Regions from separate parts of the Lysinibacillus sp. BNK-21 genome, predicted to be linked through region 3. Evidence: riboswitches for the same ligand, from Rfam matches in the RefSeq annotation. Region 3 holds a riboswitch; each other region holds the start of a gene.
The links. A riboswitch is a leader RNA that binds a small molecule or an ion and turns the genes downstream of it on or off. The one in region 3 is predicted to bind cobalamin.

Region 1: it holds a riboswitch for cobalamin, as region 3 does, so the genes downstream of both, ACMGGO_RS01745 (FecCD family ABC transporter permease) here and ACMGGO_RS08285 (energy-coupling factor ABC transporter permease) in region 3, are expected to answer to the same signal.
Region 2: it holds a riboswitch for cobalamin, as region 3 does, so the genes downstream of both, ACMGGO_RS11735 (ABC transporter substrate-binding protein) here and ACMGGO_RS08285 (energy-coupling factor ABC transporter permease) in region 3, are expected to answer to the same signal.
Region 4: it holds a riboswitch for cobalamin, as region 3 does, so the genes downstream of both, metE (5-methyltetrahydropteroyltriglutamate--homocysteine S-methyltransferase) here and ACMGGO_RS08285 (energy-coupling factor ABC transporter permease) in region 3, are expected to answer to the same signal.

The regions. Positions count from the first base shown of each region.
Region 1 is NZ_JBLQTS010000001.1:343,934-348,909, forward strand. It holds gene ACMGGO_RS01725 (ATP-binding protein) at 1-858, shown strand, start outside; gene ACMGGO_RS01730 (response regulator transcription factor) at 836-1,537, shown strand; gene ACMGGO_RS01735 (YdhK family protein) at 1,579-2,148, opposite strand; gene ACMGGO_RS01740 (biotin transporter BioY) at 2,252-2,848, opposite strand; cobalamin riboswitch at 3,002-3,189, shown strand; gene ACMGGO_RS01745 (FecCD family ABC transporter permease) at 3,335-4,381, shown strand; gene ACMGGO_RS01750 (heme ABC transporter ATP-binding protein) at 4,387-4,976, shown strand, end outside.
Region 2 is NZ_JBLQTS010000001.1:2,309,966-2,314,941, reverse strand. It holds gene ACMGGO_RS11740 (elongation factor G) at 1-705, opposite strand, end outside; cobalamin riboswitch at 888-1,075, shown strand; gene ACMGGO_RS11735 (ABC transporter substrate-binding protein) at 1,238-2,230, shown strand; gene ACMGGO_RS11730 (precorrin-3B methylase) at 2,283-2,960, shown strand; gene ACMGGO_RS11725 (S9 family peptidase) at 3,031-4,976, shown strand, end outside.
Region 3 is NZ_JBLQTS010000001.1:1,640,784-1,645,759, reverse strand. It holds gene ACMGGO_RS08300 (sirohydrochlorin chelatase) at 1-416, opposite strand, end outside; gene cobJ (precorrin-3B C(17)-methyltransferase) at 431-2,098, opposite strand; gene ACMGGO_RS08290 ((2Fe-2S) ferredoxin domain-containing protein) at 2,103-2,474, opposite strand; cobalamin riboswitch at 2,620-2,802, opposite strand; cobalamin riboswitch at 3,054-3,239, shown strand; gene ACMGGO_RS08285 (energy-coupling factor ABC transporter permease) at 3,388-4,134, shown strand; gene ACMGGO_RS08280 (energy-coupling factor ABC transporter substrate-binding protein) at 4,138-4,410, shown strand; gene cbiQ (cobalt ECF transporter T component CbiQ) at 4,416-4,976, shown strand, end outside.
Region 4 is NZ_JBLQTS010000001.1:2,146,554-2,151,529, forward strand. It holds gene metE (5-methyltetrahydropteroyltriglutamate--homocysteine S-methyltransferase) at 63-2,360, opposite strand; cobalamin riboswitch at 2,534-2,714, opposite strand; gene ACMGGO_RS10945 (Lsa family ABC-F type ribosomal protection protein) at 3,280-4,761, shown strand; gene ACMGGO_RS10950 (hypothetical protein) at 4,793-4,976, opposite strand, start outside.

The DNA of each region.
Region 1 (4,976 bases), 1.3 Mb from region 3:
CGTAAGCTGGCTAAGCCACTTATTCAAATGAAAGAGGCTACATTGAAAATGAGTAAGGGTGATTTTACAGTTGCTCTTTCTACGAATGGAAAAGATGAGCTTGGGGATTTATCAAATGCTATCCAGCTTTTATCCAATGATTTAAATCATCTAAGGCAAGAGCGTAAGGAGTTTTTATCAAGTATTGCACATGAGCTTCGTACACCGCTAACTTTTATTAAAGGCTATACAGACATTCTTGCTAAACGGGATTTAACAGGGCAAGATCGTCAAAAGTATTTAGCTATTATAATAGAAGAAACAAATAGACTTTCTAGATTAATCAAAGATTTATTTGATCTAGCGAAAATGGATGAAAACTCATTTGTAATTGAAAAACATTGCTTACATTTAGAGCCGTTTTTTACAAGCATTGAAGAAAAATTAAGTCCCGCTTTTCAAGATAAAGGTATCTATTTAGTTGTACGTTGTGATAATGGCTTAACACTATGTGCAGATGAAGCAAGACTTGAGCAAATTCTGATTAATCTATTAAATAATGCATTAATCTATTGTGCACCAGGAGATATGACTACAGTCACTGTAAAACAAGACAGTGGAATTTTAAGTATCATCGTTGAAGACACAGGGAAAGGAATTCCAAAGAAGGATTTACCGTATATTTTTGATCGGTTTTATCGAGTGGAAAAATCACGTAGTCGTGCTTTAGGTGGATCTGGACTTGGGCTTGCTATTGTCAAGGAGCTTGTACAAGCACATGGGGGAGAAATAAAGGTTAGAAGTGAAATAAATAAAGGGACTACTTTTGAATTATCATTTAAAGGAGTAGAAACGAGTGAAAACGATTTTATGCATTGATGATGAACCAAGAATGTTAGATTTATTAACCCTTTATTTGGAACCACTATTTAATTGTAGAGCAATGTCTTCTATACAAGAGGCATTGGATTTTTTAGAAGAAGAGCATGTGGATTTAGTTCTTTTGGATATTATGATGCCAGAGATGGATGGGTGGCAGGTTTGCCAGGAAATTAGGAAGTTTTGGGATGTTCCTATCATTATGCTTACTGCAAAAGGAGAACACGCTGATATTGTAAAAGGTTTAAATCTTGGTGCTGATGACTACGTTTTAAAGCCTTTTGATGAGGAAGAATTGTTAGCACGCATACATGCTGTATTAAGAAGAACGATATCTGAAGAAAAAGTGATTAACTTTGAAGGGCTTTGTTTAGATAGAGAGTCCTTTGAAGTATATTTTCAACATAAGGCAATTCCATTAACACCAAAGGAATTTGCCATGCTCGCCCTATTTTTAGATTATCAAAATAGAGCATTTTCTAGAGAACACCTTATACATGCCGTTTGGGGATATGATGTAACGATTGAAGATCGTACCATTGATTCACATGTACGTAATTTACGAGAAAAATTAAGAAAAAGTGGTTTTCCGGCGGATGATTACTTGCAAACCGTTTGGGGCATCGGCTATAAATGGCATAAGTCTGCAAAGAGAAAGCAAATGGAACATAAAAGCTAGAAATTAACCTCTACCAGAATTGAAGGTAGAGGTTATTTCTATTATTTTGGACTAAGCTCTTCTTCTGTTACCCATTTATGATTTGTTACAGCTTCACCACTTGTAGTGGAAGTATAATCAACCATATATACAGTTGTTTGCACAGCCTCGTCAATAAGGACAGTCGCATTTTCCATACCTTCCATATGTGTTGCGTCCGTTTTTACTTCTGTTCCAGGAGCCAGTGGTGCTTCTTGTGGGTCAATTAATTCTTCATGAATTACCCACTTATGCTTTTCTATTCGCTTTCCACCAGTTGTAGGCTCATAGGAAATAACATAGGCAGTTGTAGTATAGGCACCTACTATTGTTGCTTCGGCCCCTTTCATACCTTCCATATGTCCATCTGTAATAATGGCTGTGCTTCCTATAGGAAATTTCGGATTTTCAGCTTTTTTTAACGTTACTGGTACTTCGCCAGAACTTGAATGGTTCATTGTAGAATGATCCATTTCTTCAGCAGCTTCATTAGAAGTGGACGCAGGTTTTGTTTGATCCTCTGTACAAGCCGATAAACTAATTAGAGCGACTACTGATAATAGTCCGACTGACCAACTTTTATTGAATTTCATATGATATCCTCCTCACTATGTGCTCCTAATGTAGCAAATAAATGTGCAGAAACGATGGATATAACCTATGAAAAACATTTCTTTAGTCTGGCGGGGAGATATGCTATTGAATGGGCATGATCTTCAATGTTTTTTGTAATCTATGGGCGAAGATACCAGCAAAAATAGCTAAAATAATATCTTTTGGTAGTGGAGGAATCATCCAAAGCCAAGCGAGCTTATATGAAAAATTCTCTGGCGCACTTGCCCATAGCTTATAGGCAAAAAACATCCAATTTGTTCCTATCAAATAATTTATAGCCGTTGCTACCAAAGCAGCTACGATAAAACTTTTCTTTGTTCCGCTTCGTTCTACGATTAACCCCGCAACAAATGCCGCAAATATAAATGTAATAATAAACCCAAAGGTAGGGCTTAAAATTTGGCCAATTCCACCACCGAAACGAGCAAAGACAGGAGCTCCTGCCAATCCTACGCACATATAAATTGTGCAGGCGAGCGCACCTTTTCTACTACCAAGAATAAGCCCTGCTAAAATTGCAAAGAAGGTTTGAAGCGTAATGGGTACACCACCAACTACCATAAAAGGTGCAAAGGAAGTGATATTAGCACCCACCATCATTAACGTTGTAAATAATCCAATGTAGGTAATGTCGACAGTTCTTAACTTATGGTGACTATGTTGTGTAACAGTTGCCATGATTTCACCTCGTTTTATAAGTTATTACTGCTAGTGTAAAAAACGAATACATTTGTGTCAACTTTATTATTTGTATAAGTTAACGCAATTACTGAATTAAATTGAAGTAGACTATCTATCTATAAAAATGTATGATAGAATCGTCACAATTTTATAACTTCAAATACTATTGGTGTGACATTTTGAATGTCACTTAAAAGGGAAGTCGGTGGAAGTCCGACGCTGTCCCGCAACTGTAACGATGAATCCTATAATATGATTTGCCACTGTTTAAGAATGGGAAGGCAATTATAGGATAGTGAATCGAAGCCAGGAGACCTGCCATTTAGTAATACCTGTAATGCCCACGAGGATGCAAGCAATTACGGACAATAGCTGGATATTTTTCTGACTTTGTTTAATCTTGGGTATTTCTATGCGCATTTTCGCATGGGATACCTTTTTTTATTGCTTCATTCATCAATATTCAGTAGGAGTTTAAAACAGATGAATAAAAAATTTATGTTATTTTCCTTCGTACTTTTCATGGTATTAATTGTTTCAATGACCTTTGCTGTAATGGTTGGCTCAGTTTCAGTTACACCGTTATATGTATGGAAAGTTATTCTTTCTAAAATTCCTTTTATACAAAATTCGATCGAGCAAGATTGGAGTCGCTCTCAGGAAATCATCATCTGGCAAATAAGAGCACCTCGTGTTTTGCTAGCTGCGATAGTAGGAGCGGGGTTAGCTATTGCAGGGGCGGCCATTCAGGCACTAGTACGTAATTCTATTGCAGACCCGTATATTCTAGGGATTTCTTCAGGGGCAGCTGTCGGAGCTACTTCTGTGATTATTTTAGGAGCCTTTTCATTTTTAGGTATTTACGCTCTTTCAGTATCCGCATTCCTTGGTTCATTACTTGCCATTGCACTTGTCTTTTTCTTATCACGTGTTGGGGGACGTGTCTCTATTTTCCGCTTGCTATTGGCAGGCATGGCTGTGTCCTTTATCTTAACGGCTATCTCTAACTTTATTTTAATGATGTCAAAGCAAGAAGGGGCCTTAAAGGCTGTTATGTTTTGGATGCTAGGTAGTTTAGCTGGAGCCAAATGGAATAATATTGTGATTCCAGCTTTCGTATTCTTGGTTGTATTTGGGCTACTGTGGCTACACTATCGCAATTTAAATTTATTATTACTAGGAGAAGAGGCGGCAGTGACATTAGGCGTTAATCTTCAGCAATTCCGTATTCAGTTAATACTACTAGTATCTCTATTAACAGGTGTGCTTGTCGCAGTTAGTGGTTCTATAGGATTTGTGGGATTGATTATTCCCCATATTGTGCGTTTAATTGTGGGCTCAAACTATAAATACGTAATACCTATCAGTGCTTTAATAGGTGGAATATTCTTAGTGTGGGCAGATGCTTTTGCTCGAATTATTATTGCTCCTCAGGAAATGCCAATTGGTATTATTACAGCTTTTTGTGGAGGACCATTTTTCATTTGGCTTCTCCGTCGTAACAACTATTCTTTCGGTGAAGGAGATTAACTTCCATGACATTAGAAGCGAAACAAGTATCATTCTCCATTTACGATCAGCGTATACTGCATGATGTAAGCATTCAAATAAAAGAAAAGCAATTTGTTGGATTAATTGGTCCTAATGGGAGCGGCAAATCAACATTGTTAAAAAATATGTATCGTCTCCTAAAACCTGAAAGTGGATCGGTAGTATTAAATGAGCAAGATATATTAAAGCAATCAAGTAAAGCAATTGCGAAAAATTTGGCTGTTGTAAGCCAAGAGACACCCGTATTATTTGATTTCACTGTGCATGATTTAGTCAGTATGGGAAGAACCCCACATAAAAAGCTGTTAGAGCTTGATCAAGAGAAAGATTTTCAAATTGTTAAAGAGGCTCTTAGGCAAACGGGCATATCGCATTTAGAGAAACGAAGCTTTAGTTCGCTTTCTGGTGGCGAGAAAAAACGTGTCATGGTTGCAAGGGCACTCGCTCAACAAGCACAGATATTAATATTAGATGAGCCGACGAATCATTTAGATATTCAACATCAACTTCAACTTATGGATTTAATTCAGACTTTGCATTTAACCGTAGTAGCAGCTTTACATGATTTGAATAT
Region 2 (4,976 bases), 670 kb from region 3:
GTCAAAATGGGAAGCCGTTAACAGCGGGAGCTGGTCAAGAAATTCCTGAATGCCCTCATCCTTTAAGGCCGAGCCAGCAAAGCAAGGGAAGGCACCTTCATTTTTAATCATTTCCTTTAATTGAGCAAGACACTGTTCATGCTCCAATGACTCATTTAGAAAGGCATCAAGCAATTTTTCGTCGCGCTCCGCCAGCCATTCCATAATATTATTTGATACATAGTCTGCTCGCAGTGGCTCATCGATGAGCAATACATGCTGAGAGCAATCTTTGCGAAGCTGGCTGATGACGGCCTCCATATTGGCACCCTCACGATCCATTTTGTTGATAAAGAAGAAGGTAGGGACATGGTATTGACGTAAAAGTTGCCACACTGTTTCTGTATGGCCCTGTATCCCTTCGACAGCGCTAATGATAATAATGGCATAATCCATCACACGAATGGCACGCTCCATCTCAGGGGAGAAATCGACATGCCCTGGCGTATCAATCAATGTGTATGTATCATCGCCAATATTCATGCGCCCTTGCTCGGCAAATATCGTAATGCCCCGTCTGCGCTCTAGCTCATGATGATCAAGAAAGGTATCCTGATGATCAACACGCCCCCGTGCTTGAATACTATTTGTATGAAAAAGCACTTGCTCAGAGAAGGTCGTTTTTCCTGCATCCACGTGCGCAAGTACACCGATCGTTTTGTACATAAGAAATCCTCGTTTCTATAGAATGCTATCTTTTTATTGTAACAGAATACTAGCTTCTATATTTCTTGTAAAATAGTTCGTCTTTATGTCGAAATAGTGCTAATATAATGATGATTATACTTTTAGTGTCATACTACTGATTGCGCGATAAATTTTCTTCTGCTAGTCTATCAATAGTATTGACCATTATAGAACGTATTGGTGCAAATGGCATTGGTCATTTGCTTAAAAGGGAAATCGGTGCAATTCCGATGCTGTCCCGCAACTGTAAATGGGGAGTCTATACAGCATGCCACTGTAGTGAAACTATGGGAAGGCGTATAGATGATGAACCTAAGCCAGGATACCTGCCAGTATGTATTTTTTGACTAAGAACCACGAGGATGGGGATAGTGATGAAGGTAATGATACCGTTATTTCACTATGCTACTCTCTTGGCGACAAGAGGGTTTTTTTATGCCCTTCCAACTACCTTAGTAGTAAAGAAGTCTCTGATTTCTTTCTATATTTTAACAGCAAAGGAGAAAAGGACATGAAGAAATGGAAAAGTATATGGTTGATGATGATCATTGCCTTGGTCGCTGTTTTAGGGGCTTGTAACGCAAAGGACAAAACGGAATCAGCTGCACAAGGTGAAAAGGTTGAGCCATCTGAGGCGGCAGCAGCAGTAACCATTAAAAATAATGACACAACTCAAACATATACGGAAGCACCAACAAAAGCGATTAGCTTAAATCAACATGTGACAGAAATTATGCTAGCACTTGGTTTAGAGGATTCTATGGTAGGGACAGCTTACTTAGATGATAAAATCTATGAACCACTGCAAGAGGCATACGATAAGGTCCCTGTTCTTTCCGATCAATACCCAACGAAGGAGCAAGTCATCGATGCCGAGGCAGATTTCCTATATGCTGGCTGGAAAAGTGGCTTTGGCGAAAAGGGTGTAGGCACACCAGAAGAGCTTGAAGAATTAGGCATCCATACGTATTTACATACGGCTTCCAACATGACAAAGCCAACAATAGAGGATATTTTCACTGATATTCGCAATATCGCGAAGATTTTCCGTATTGAGGATCGTGGCGAAGCTTTAATTGAGCAAATGACGAAAGATGTAGAGGCAGTACAAGCTAAATTACCAAAAGATAGCGAAAAATTACGTGTTCTTGTGTTTGATAGCGGTGAAAAGGATGTATTTACAGCTGGTCAAAACTTTATGAATGAGCTTGTGACAATCGCGGGTGGACAAAATATCTTTGGTGATGTGGAATCAGGCTGGACAACTGTGTCGAAGGAAGATGCAGTAGACCGCAACCCAGAGGTAGTTGTCGTGATTGATTACGGTGAAACAACGGCAGACCAAAAGATCCAATTCTTAAAAAATGATCCAGCCTTAAAGGAGATGGAAGCGGTCAAAAATGAGCGCTTTGTCATCCTGCCACTTTCAGCAGCGTCTGAAGGGGTTCGTGCGGCAGAGGCCATTGAAATTTTAGCAAAGGGCTTCTATCCTGAAAACTTTTAATCCATTCGAGCTAGCGTTTTTGCTAGCTCCTTTTTTATAAGGAGCGATAAAAATGAACGCATTTCAAAAAAATGTACCAGATCAAACATTTGAAACACTGAACCGTCATGGTGAGTTTACCCGTCTAGCCGTTAGCCCTGGCATTATTAATAAGCATTATACTCCTGCACAATTCCAAAAAATAGCCGAAATTGCTGGCGAAAAGGGGGCGATAAAATATTCTGCTTCCTATAGTATACTCGTATCCATACCAACGTGCGATGCCACGGAAGCGGTGCAAGCCTTACAGGAAGCAGGTCTTTATGTTGCTCCCTCTGGTTCAATCATAGCCATGAAGGCCTGCGATTTTTGTGATGGGGAGAAAATGGAGGCTGCTCCGATAACCGAACAGCTCTATCATGCCATAGAGGGGATGAAGGTCCCTGCAAGACTGCGTGTCAATATTAATGGCTGTGCATCAGCTTGCTACAATGCAGTCTATGATGATATTGGACTCGTTTACCAACAAGAAAGCTTTGATGTCTATTTAGGGGCAGTACCAATGGGAGCAAAGGCACAGGCAGGCACGTTATTCGCTAAGAGGGTAGACGTCACACAAATTGAAGATTTTTTACTGCACCTGATAAATCTTTATAAGGAGCATGCTCGCCCAAATGAGCCCTTTTATAAATTTTATCGCAGAACAAAGTCAGCAGAATATTGGGAACTAGTAAAAAATTCAATTAAATAGAGGAATATTACTTAGGGTGTCGAAGTATTGTAGTAAGGCACAGAAAATTACAATACAAAGGAGCAAGAACATGACATCGAAACAAGGGATTCAACCAGAAGATCTTTATCACTTAAAATCAGTAGCAGATCCACAGCTTTCACCAGATGGGACAGAGGTAGTTTATGTAGAGACTCGTATGGACGAGAAGAAAAATGACTATATATCGAATTTGTTTTACATAAACTTGAAGGACAAAACACCACAGCAATGGACATTTGGTGAAGATAGAACGAGTTCCCCTGTTTGGTCACCAGATGGTAGTCAAATTGCATTTTTGTCAACGAGAACAGGTAAGTCGCAAATTTATGTTCTTTCGAAAGCAGGTGGAGAGGCAAAACAGGTGACACATTGTAAAAATGGAGCGACCTCCCCTGTCTGGTCACCATGTGGCAAGAAAATTGCTTTTTCAGTCGTGCTAGGGAAAGATGAAACCATCCTAGATAAAGCGGAGGATGAGAAGAAAAAGGATAAAGAACTAAAGCCACTAGAAATCGAGAAAATGAAACACAAATCGGATGCTGGTGGATTTATTGATATGGAGCAGTTTACCCATATTGCCATTGTCAATGTGGCATCAGGAGAGCTAGAACAAGTGACAGAAGGCAAAGAGTACTGCCATCTGGGTACTTGGTCGCCAGATGGCAAATACCTTACGTACTTAGCAGATAAAGCGGAGGATTTAGATTTCTCATTTAATGTGGATATCTATTTATTGGAGTTAGAATCTAAGCAGAGTCACAAGCTAACAGAAGGTTCGGGTGCTTATTACCAAACAGCTTGGTCTCCGAATAGTCGCTATCTTTCTTTTGTAGGTGGAGAACGTGAATTTGAAAATGCCACACAAGCAAAGCTTTGGATTTATGACATGGAGCAAAAACTACTAAACTGTGTAACAAGTGAATTTGATGCGCCTGTTGGTGATTATGTCATCGGTGATTTCCTGCAAGGTGTAGCTTCACCACGTGTGCAATGGATGAATGATAATCATAGCTTCTACTTCCAAGTCACAGATCACGGCAATGCGGCGATTTATTACGGAAATCTAGATGGCGAAATTTACCCAGCTATCCATGATGATCAATATGTCTATGGCTTCTCACTTGATGCGCAAAACGATCAGGCTATTGCGGCTATTAGCACAACGACCAATCCAGGCGATCTGTTTTATGTGAACCTAAAAACAGGTGACAAAGAACAGTTGACGTCCATTAATGAAGATTTTTTAAAAACCAAAACATTAGCTGTTCCAGAGAGTATCGAATTTGAAGGTGCAGAAGGCTGGAAGGTCAATGGCTGGATTATGAAGCCAGTTGGCTATGAAGCAGGGAAGAAGTATCCTCTCATTCTTGAAATCCATGGTGGTCCGCATGCAATGTATGGTAATACCTACTTTAATGAATTCCAAATCCTTGCTGCACAAGGCTTTGCAGTGCTTTATACTAATCCGCGTGGTAGTCATGGCTATGGCCAAAAATTTGTGGATGCAGTACGTGGCGATTATGGTGGTAATGATTATGCGGACTTAATGGCAGCGGTAGACTACGCTATGGAGCACTATGATTTTATTGATCAAGATCGTCTAGGTGTAACTGGTGGAAGCTACGGTGGTTTTATGACCAACTGGATTGTGGGCCATACAAATCGCTTTAAAGCAGCTGTGACGCAGCGCTCCATTTCGAACTGGATTAGCTTTGCTGGTGTCAGTGATATCGGCTATTACTTTACAGACTGGCAAATTCAAGCAGGACTCGATGATATAGAGAAGCTATGGCATCATTCGCCACTGAAGTATGTAGACAAAGTGGAGACACCATTATTGATTTTACATGGTGAAAAAGACTATCGTTGTCCAATTGAGCAGGCAGAGCAATTGTTTATCGCCTTAAAATATCGTAAAAAACAAACAAAGTTCGTGCGTTTCCCTGAGGCGAATCATGAACTTTCAAGAAGTGGAAAGCCTACATTACGAATTAA
Region 3 (4,976 bases):
CCTCGTGCAATCAATAAAATCGCTGTGTCTTCCTGCTCTTGTTCTGAATTAAAGCCAATTTCAGCTAGGCGATCTTGTAAAATGGCAAAGATTTCATCATGGATACCAATTGTTTGACCATATGTGAAGGTAATCGTTGGATAATGCTCACGCGCATGCTCTATTTCCGCTGGAATATGCAGTTTTGAATGGCCTGCATGCAGTAAAATGATTGGAATTACATGTACCTCTGTAGCTCCCTTTTTCACACAGTTTGTAATACCTTCTTCGATGTTAGGTGAAGCAAATTCAAGGAAACAAGTTTCCACTAAAAATTGTTCATCAATACGCGGTGTCATTTGTTCGATAAATGTACGAACCTCATCATTTCCTGCTGCTAAACGGCTCCCATGGCCGACAAATAAAATAGCTTTCATCTCTCTACTCCTTACTAGTCGCCGCACGGAGCTGGCTCTACTTTTATTTTGGAAGACATATCTTGATACGTAAAATGCAGTATTTTTTTCACACGTTTAAAATATTTAAATAAGCGTTCATTTGGATGAGCATTTGCTTTATATTCTTCAATAATATCTGTAATGAGTGGAATCAGCTGCTCAGGCTCCAGCCCTTCTACAACAGGCTGTGCTGCGTGTGCTGTACGACCGACTGGTTTTGCTCCAATAAAGACATCAAATTTACTTTTGCGGTAGACGATGCCAATATCATCAAATACAGCCCGATAACAGGCCATCCCACAGCCATTAAAGCCAATATTTAATGTCTTCGGTAAGGACATACCGCCTAGTTTTTCTTGTATTTCCTCTGCATATGGTATTGAATCAGCCTTTTCACCGTAGCAAAAATCACAAGCCTTCAGTGATAACACATCACCAATCGGGGCTAATAAAAACCCTACTTCCTGTAATTTCTCTGTGATCTGTTCAGGGGCAGTCGTTGGTATTTTCAAATGAATTTGATGATCTGGTGTGTATTCCATCGTCCCCTCATCCCCAACGACCTCCGCTAACATCATCATTTGCTGGGGAGTAAAAAACTTATTGGCTACACCAGGACTTACTGCTAATTCAAAAATAGATTCTATTTTTTGCTGTACAAGCTTCGGTGTTACTTTGACTGCGCTTGTCCCTTTTACCATTGCAAGTGCCGCTGTAGCCATTTCAAGAGCTGTTTTTTTCGGCTTTGGCGTAGCGGCTATACTGGGTTTATTAAAGCGCCCTGCATTAGGGTCAGCCGTAAAGTCATTTCGCGCTGTTCCCGTCTCTTGGTTCATTGCCCAAGGTTCATTTTCTTCGCGTAAACGTTGATGTGGACGTAATGGCTGTTTCTCTTCACCCAGGGTATATTTACGTTGGTAACCGCGGGGCGTAATCATCTTATTGTCATAGAAAAATGTTGACGAATTCCCGATAATGACAGTTGTCAACATACCAATATCATGTTCTAGCATTTCTGCTAGTGTTGTCATGGTCACTTCTTGACGTTCTCGATAGGCACTTTTCACAAGCCCAACTGGTGTGTCTGGCGAACGATATTCTAAGAGTATTCGTTGAGCCTCGACAATTTGTCTTGTTCGACGTCCACTTTTAGGATTGTATAAAGCAATGACAAAGTCCGCCATTGCAGCTGCCTCGACACGCTTTGCAATTAAATTCCAAGGTGTTAGATGGTCACTCAAACTGATTGTACAAGCATCATGCATAATAGGTGCACCAAGTATGCTAGCGCATGAATTAATCGCAGAAATCCCAGGAACAATTTCAACTTCAATTCCTGTTGCTTCTGTCCAGCCTAGCTCAATTAACACCTCATAGACTAATCCTGCCATGCCATAGACGCCTGCATCACCACTCGAAATTACTGAGACGATGCTCCCTGCTTCGGCTTGACGAACGGCTTCCTGTGCACGCGACACTTCTTCTGTCATGCCTGTACTAACAATCGATTTTGCACTTACTAAATCTTGAATCAGCTCTACATAGGTTTTATAGCCTATAATCATATCACTTTGTTGTAAAGCCTCTACTGCACGTGTCGTAATATGCTTAAAATCTCCAGGTCCAAAGCCTACTACGAAAATTTTTCCTTTTTGCGCCATGTTGTTACCCCTCTTTCACCTTTTCGATCCCTTTAATGGCAGTTGTTTGAGCAGTACGCTGTAATGTACCTTCACGAAGTGTAAAGACATGTTCGTTGTATAAGGATTCATGATGTAAATCTTGTACTAGTGTTCTAGCATGCTCTGTTGATGGCACACGATACCAGTTTCCTTGAGGATAAGCGATTACCACACAAGCATCCTTGCAGCGTCCATTACAGCGCGTTCTTGTCGTATGTATTTCCTGATCGAGTGCTTGCCGTTGTATCTCATCTCGAATGGCTAAGGTAATTTCCTCCCCATCCTTCTTCATGCAGCTACTGCCATTGCAAATAAAGAGATGTGTTTTCATCCCCTCTAAATTCCAAGTTGTCATCTTCTGTCTCCCCTCATTTGCTTTTTGGAAAAAGAAAAACCTTTACTCTATAACGAAGAGTAAAGGTTTTGTAGAAGCCAAATAAAAACGAATAGAATGAAATACAGGTACCCGCTTTCGCTTCAACTTCTCCCTCCGAAAAGTTTGCATGCACAATCAAATAAGCAGGTTTCCTGACTTAAGCTTCATTTTACTGTCGCACCTTCCCAAGTTTGTACCAGTGGCTTTGCGATTTCATCAGCTATTACAGTAGCGGGGGCTGTATTGGATTTTCACCAATTTCCCTATTATCTCGAGCTATTCGAGCACTTATTGACGTTTTATATGAAATTTTTAGTAGAATTTTAAATAGAAAACTGTCTTTATCATATCTTATTATTTTAAAATTTCAATATTTCTTTAAAAATTTATGACAAATTTATCAATTTTGAATGGAACTAGGTATGAAATTTATACAATCTATATAATTTGCGCACAAAATTTTATCAGAATATTCACCGTTGACCTTTAATTTAAAAAATTTCATAAAAGGTATAGCATATTTATGGAAATTCATGTTACACTTTGTCGTGAAATCTCACAATTTGAATGTTTTTCGGTGCAAAGTGCTTGTCATTTTGCTTAAAAGGGAAGCCGGTTTGAGTCCGGCGCGGTCCCGCCACTGTAATAGGGAGCTTTATAGAATATGTCACTGTCCAACGGATGGGAAGACCTATAAAGCATTGAACTAGAGCCAGGAGACCTGCCGAAAAATAAGTGATCGTTTCAACCTACGAGGATAGGTGTGCGGCTTAGCAGATGAGACTGTTATTTGCTTTTTTAGCTATGCACTTTTCCACCTAAGGAGAAGTGCTTTTTTTAATTACGCACGCAATATTCTAAAAATCTATTAATTAGTTAGGAGGAAAGCTTTTTGAAATTATCATGGTGGAAACTTAGTTATTTTTTACTAGCCTTTTTAATCGTGCCAAAACGTGCCTTTGCCATGCATATCATGGAAGGTTTTTTACCAATCGAATGGGCTATTTTTTGGTGGGTGATCTCTATCCCATTTATCATTCTAGGATTGCGTTCTATTCGAAAAACCATTGATGAAAATCCTGAAACAAAAATGCTTTTGGGGCTTTCAGGGGCCTTTGCCTTTGTGCTATCCGCCCTAAAAATCCCTTCAGTTACAGGTAGTTGCTCTCACCCAACTGGTGTAGGACTTGGGACAGTACTCTTTGGCCCTCTAGCAATGAGTGTAATTGGAACAATCGTTTTATTATTTCAATCTTTATTATTAGCTCATGGAGGAATTACAACTTTAGGGGCTAATGCCTTTTCTATGGCTATTGTTGGTCCTTTTATTGCTTACTTTGTCTTTAAAGGGGCTCAAAAAGTAGGGTTGTCATTTTCACTAGCCATATTCTTTGCAGCTATGCTTGGTGATTTAGGTACATACATTGTGACTTCTGTACAACTAGCACTAGCCTTTCCTTCAGAGGTTGGAGGCTTTATGGCATCCTTTACAAAGTTTGCAGGTATTTTTGCCTTAACTCAAATTCCTTTAGCAGTGAGTGAAGGAATTTTAACGGTCATTGTGATGAATTTCTTGAAAAAATACAATGTTAGCGAATTAAAAACGTTACGTGTTTTCTCAACAAAGGAGGCACATTAACAAATGAAGAAAAATTTATTGTTATTAGCAATTGTTGTGTTGTTAGCCATCATTCCCTTATTCATACAAAAAGGTGCTGAATTTGGTGGTGCTGATGGAGAAGCAGAAGCAGCTATTGGTGAAATTAATGCGGAATATGAACCATGGTTTGAAAGTCTATGGGAGCCACCAAGTGGTGAAATCGAAAGCTTATTATTCGTGCTACAGGCAGCTATAGGAGCTGGCTTTATTGGCTACTTCATCGGCTATATGCGTGGCAAACACAAAGAAGGTTAACCATTATGTTACTCATTGATAAGTATGCCTATCTGAATAAGCTAGCGTCCGTTCATCCGCTAGAAAAAATGATATTTTCACTTGGACTACTTCTCATAACGCTCATCATGAGAGATGAACGACTTTCACTCATTACATTTTTTGTAATGAGTGCTTTTATCATTTTAGGTGCAAAAATTCCGCTTGCATACTACGGCAAATTATTATTGCTACCTAGCTTTTTCTTATTAACAAGTCTCGTATCTATTTTACTTTCCTTTACATCATCAACGAATACACTCCCTGCCCATATTTGGTCGTTTACATTTAGGAATTGGACTGTCTTTATTGGGAATGCAAGTGTTTTAGCAGCGCAACAGCTGTTCTTTATTGTCCTTGGTAGCATTAGTTGTTTATACTTTTTAATTCTAACCACTTCCGTACAAGGAATATGTTATGTGCTACGACAATGGCGACTTCCCTCTTTATTAGTGGAGCTCGTCGAACTAATCTATCGTTTTATTTTTATGTTTTTAGAAAGCATGCAAAATATACATCTCGCCCAGCAAGCACGTCTTGGCTATCAT
Region 4 (4,976 bases), 510 kb from region 3:
CTAGGGATTTACCCTAGTCTTCGTTATTGGAGAGTAGATGTAGTAGATTAAAAATCATTTCGTTAGCTTGATGTAGATTGTTGTACAGCTTGACGCAACGTTTTAGTAGCAGCAACCATATTCGCTAAAGCTGCAACGGTTTCATCTTCTTTTCTCGTTTTTAAGCCACAATCTGGATTCACCCAGAATTGATAACGGTCCAGCACCTGTAGACTATCTTTCATAATAGCGAGCATTTCATCCTCGCTTGGTACACGAGGGCTATGAATATCATAGACGCCTAAGCCAATTCCTTTTTTATAGGGCTGTACTTGTAGTGAGGTAATAAGTTCCCCATGACTTCGTGATGTTTCTATGGAAATCACATCTGCATCTAGTGCGCTAATTGGTTCGATGAAATCATTAAACTCACAGTAACACATATGTGTATGGATTTGTGTTTCATCTTTGACACTAGATGTCGCAAGCTTAAAGGAATTGACAGCCCACTCTAAGTAAGCCCCCCATTCCTCCTTTCTAAGCGGTAAACCTTCTCTTAACGCTGGCTCGTCCACTTGAATAATTGATATACCTGCGTTTTCTAGTGCTTCCACCTCTTTACGGAGTGCTAATGCAATTTGATAAGCGACATCTTTACGGGACAAATCATCTCGCACAAAGGACCAATTTAATATTGTTACTGGCCCTGTCAGCATGCCTTTTACAAATCGCTTCGTTAGGCTTTGGGCATAGGCGGATTCTTTTACGGTAATTGGTGAAGCCCATGCAACATCTCCATAAATGATCGGAGGCTTCACACAGCGTGATCCATATGAAACAACCCACGCTTTCTTTGTAAAGGCAAAGCCAGTCAGCTTTTCACCGAAATATTCAACCATATCTGTACGCTCAAATTCACCATGAACAAGTACATCGATATCTAATTCCTCTTGTATGGAGATCCAGCGCTTTGTTTCGTCTTCTAAAAATGTTTCATAGGCTTCATTCGATAATTGTTTCTTTCGCCACGCATTACGATTTCTTTTCACTTCATCTGATTGCGGGAAGCTACCGATTGTAGTTGTTGGAAACAGCGGTAATCCTAAGGCTTGTTGTTGGATCGTTTGTCGCTTCGTAAAATTACTGTGTCGTTCAAAATCTTGCTTTGTCACAGTTTGAACGGCTTGATGAATTAACTTATTTTGGCGGATTGGATGTTTTTTTAGAGCCTCAATCGCCTTCATACTTTCTGAAAAATTATGTTGTAAGGAACCATCTTTATCTCGTCTATATTTAGTCAGCCCCGTGATTTCTATGATTTTCTCATCTGCGAAGGCCAGAGACTGCTTTAAAACAGGGTCAAGTTCATTTTCAAGAGAGGTTGTGATTGGAACGTGCTGTAGGTTACTTGATGGTTGAATCCATAGTTCAGCAGCATGACTTAGCTGTTCAATGGCTTGAATCGTCGCATTGACTTCCGCCAGGTTTGAACGCCAAATATCACGGCCATTCACTACCCCTATTCCTAATACTTTATCCTGCGGGAAACCAAATTGACGAAGTGACGCCATATTTCCTTTATAGCCATGAACAAAGTCCAAACCGAATCCTTGAACAGGCAATGTACTTAATGCTTCATAGGCACTTAAAGCTTCGAAATAAGTCTGTAGCATTATTTTAGCCTCAGGAACGGCAGTGGCTAACTGGTCATACATTTCTTTCACCAGCTTTATCTCTGCTGGATCAAGTGTTAAGACGAGGGATGGCTCTTCTAGCTGAATCCAAGTGGCACCTGCATCCACTAATTCTTTTAATACCTGCGTATAGAGTGGTAATAAAGCTAATAAGTACTCAACCTGTGTTAATTTGTTGTAGCCTTTCGTTAACTTATAAAATGTATAGGGACCAATTAGTGTCGGCTTCGCAATGATACCGAAAGTTTCCTTCGCCTCTAAAAAGTCGGCTAACACTTTATTTTCTGTTAGTTGTAAGGCTTGTCCCTCATACTCTGGAACAATGTAGTGATAATTTGTATTAAACCATTTTGTCATTTCACTAGCTACGGCTGTTTTGTCTCCTCTTGCTACACTGAAGTAGGTATGAAAATCGACTTTACCACCTTGCCAGTTAAAGCGCTTTGGAACTAAACCAAACATCAAAGCTGTATCTAACATTCTATCGTAAAACGTAAAGTCGCCAACTGTCACCATATCGATTCCAAGTTGCAGCTGCTTGTTTATTCTTGATAAACGGATTTTCTTTAATTTTTCCTCAAAGTCCTCCTCAGAAAGTTCATTGCGCCAAAATGCTTCTAGTGCTTTTTTCCATTCGCGTTCCTCCCCTATATAGGGATAACCGATCAATGTACTTGTATAGTTCATGTTTTTAAGCTCCTTTTTTAGAAAAAATAAAAAGCCATTCTCCTATTAGGAAAATGGCTGCATGTTAAAATTAATAATGCTAAAACAATACGAAAAAGTATCTACTTTCGCATAAACGTTATCGCACAGTGCCTATTTGGTCACTTTTCACCACCTATTTCCACGTAGGTATTTGGTGTGTACTAGAAATTGGCAGGTCTCCTGGCTTTCCATCAACACGCCTCACAGCCTTCCCAGTTTCCCCAGTGGCATTTGTGATTTGCTCCGAATTACAGTTGCGGGACAGCGTCGGATTTGCACCGACTTCCCTTTTAAGCCAAACTTTCATTTGGCACCAAGTCTTACACAATATTCAATTATGCTCCTACTATAGCACATATTTCAGAATAGTAGAAATTATTTTTCAACTATTATATAAATTATTTCTATAAATATTATAGGAATTGTTGTATAGTACTAAATGAAAATAAGGTTACATTGTATTCTGTAAAAAAATTTGTTACTATAAAAAGACAATTATGAGAGGACTGATGAATGGACAATGAAGAACTAAACTATATTTTTATTTGAATTGAATGATTTCAAACACAAAATATAGGGTTAGTCTATCCATTTTTAACTATCAGTTTGCATTTTATTTGTCATGACACAAATGGCAAATCGCATTTATTCAGAGAAAGACTAATCCTTCCAATGTACAATTGGAGGGTTTTTTTCTTGCTTTCATAGTTGATTTTGTACCTTTCATTTACCCATAAAGGAGAGGAAAAAATATGAGCGATTCAGAAACTATTGTAACGCATGTAACACTCCGTATAAGTCGTTAATATCCATCTGCTTATACGGAGAAATGAACCATAGATGGATAGACCGACTTTGTATGAAAAGTAAACTGTTGCAATACAAAGGAGGAATTATCATGTCCATGATACAAGTACAAAACCTAACTTTTTCTTATCCAAGCAGCTTTGACAATATTTTTGAGAATGTCAACTTTCAAATCGATACGGATTGGAAACTTGGATTTATCGGTAGAAACGGACGAGGTAAAACAACATTCTTTCAGTTGTTATTAGGAAATTATGAGTATAGCGGAAAAATCATCTCTTCTGTAGACTTCACTTATTTCCCCTATCCAGTTTCTGATCCAAATAAATATACCCATGAAATATTTGAGGAAATTTGTCCTCAGGCAGAAGATTGGGAATGTCTACGTGAAATAGCTTACCTACATGTAGATGCGGAGGTCATGTATCGTCCTTTTAAAACATTATCCAATGGCGAACAAACAAAGGTGCTGCTTGCTGCGTTGTTTTTGACAGAGGGTCAATTTTTATTAATTGATGAACCAACCAATCACCTAGACACGGATGCAAGAAAGACGGTTTCCGATTATCTTCGCAGGAAAAAAGGATTTATTTTAATTTCACATGACAGAAGCTTTTTAGATGGCTGTGTTGACCATATCCTATCGATTAATAGAGCCAATATTGACGTTCAAAGTGGAAATTATTCTTCTTGGAAGTTAAATTTTGATCGTCAGCAGGAACACGAAGAAGTAACCAATCAACGACTGCAAAAAGATATCGACCGATTAAAACAATCCTCAAAGCGTTCGTCAGGTTGGTCTAATCAAGTGGAAGCCTCCAAAAACGGCACAACCAATTCAGGTTCCAAACTGGACAAAGGCTTTGTTGGACATAAAGCAGCCAAGATGATGAAACGAGCGAAGAACCTGGAATCCAGACAACAAAGAGCTATTGAGGAAAAATCAAAACTGCTAAAAAATGTTGAAAAAACCGAGTCATTGAAAGTAGAGCCATTGGCATATCCATCAAAAGAAATGGTTGTTGTCACGGATGTATCGATTCGGTACGATGACCATATCGTGAATAAGCCTATTAGCTTCAAAGTGGCACAAGGGGATCGAGTTGTTTTAGATGGCAAAAATGGAAGCGGAAAAAGTAGTATGTTAAAACTTATTCTAGGTAATCCCATCCAACATACAGGCTCGATAAAGTTAGCTTCAGGTCTAGTCATTTCCTATGTTCAGCAGGATACATCCCATTTAAAGGGATTGCTATCGGAATTTATTGAAGAGCATGGTATTGATGAGACGTTATTTAAATCAATCCTGCGCAAGATGGATTTTGAGCGTATTCAATTTGAGAAGGATATCTCTCATTATTCTGGTGGGCAAAAGAAAAAGCTGCTGATTGCTAAAAGCTTGTGTGAGAAGGCTCATTTATATATTTGGGATGAACCACTCAATTTTATTGATATCTATTCACGCATGCAGATTGAAGAGCTCATAAAAAGCTCTCATCTCACAATGGTGATTGTTGAGCATGATCAGGCATTTCAACAAACTGTAGCAACGAAAACGATAGCGATGTCATAAAGAGAAGAATCCATTTATGGATTCTTCCTTTTTAATGATATTGAAACCAATGGATCCATTTAGAATTTGTCTCTTTTACGATATATAGCTCACCTAGTGATGCACTTTGCGCTGGCAGTAATCTTGGAAACCTTAATCGAACAAACCAGGAGTGATTAGCCACATTTTCTCCACAGAAGTTCACCGCCATTTTATAGTAATTCTCCTCCATGCCA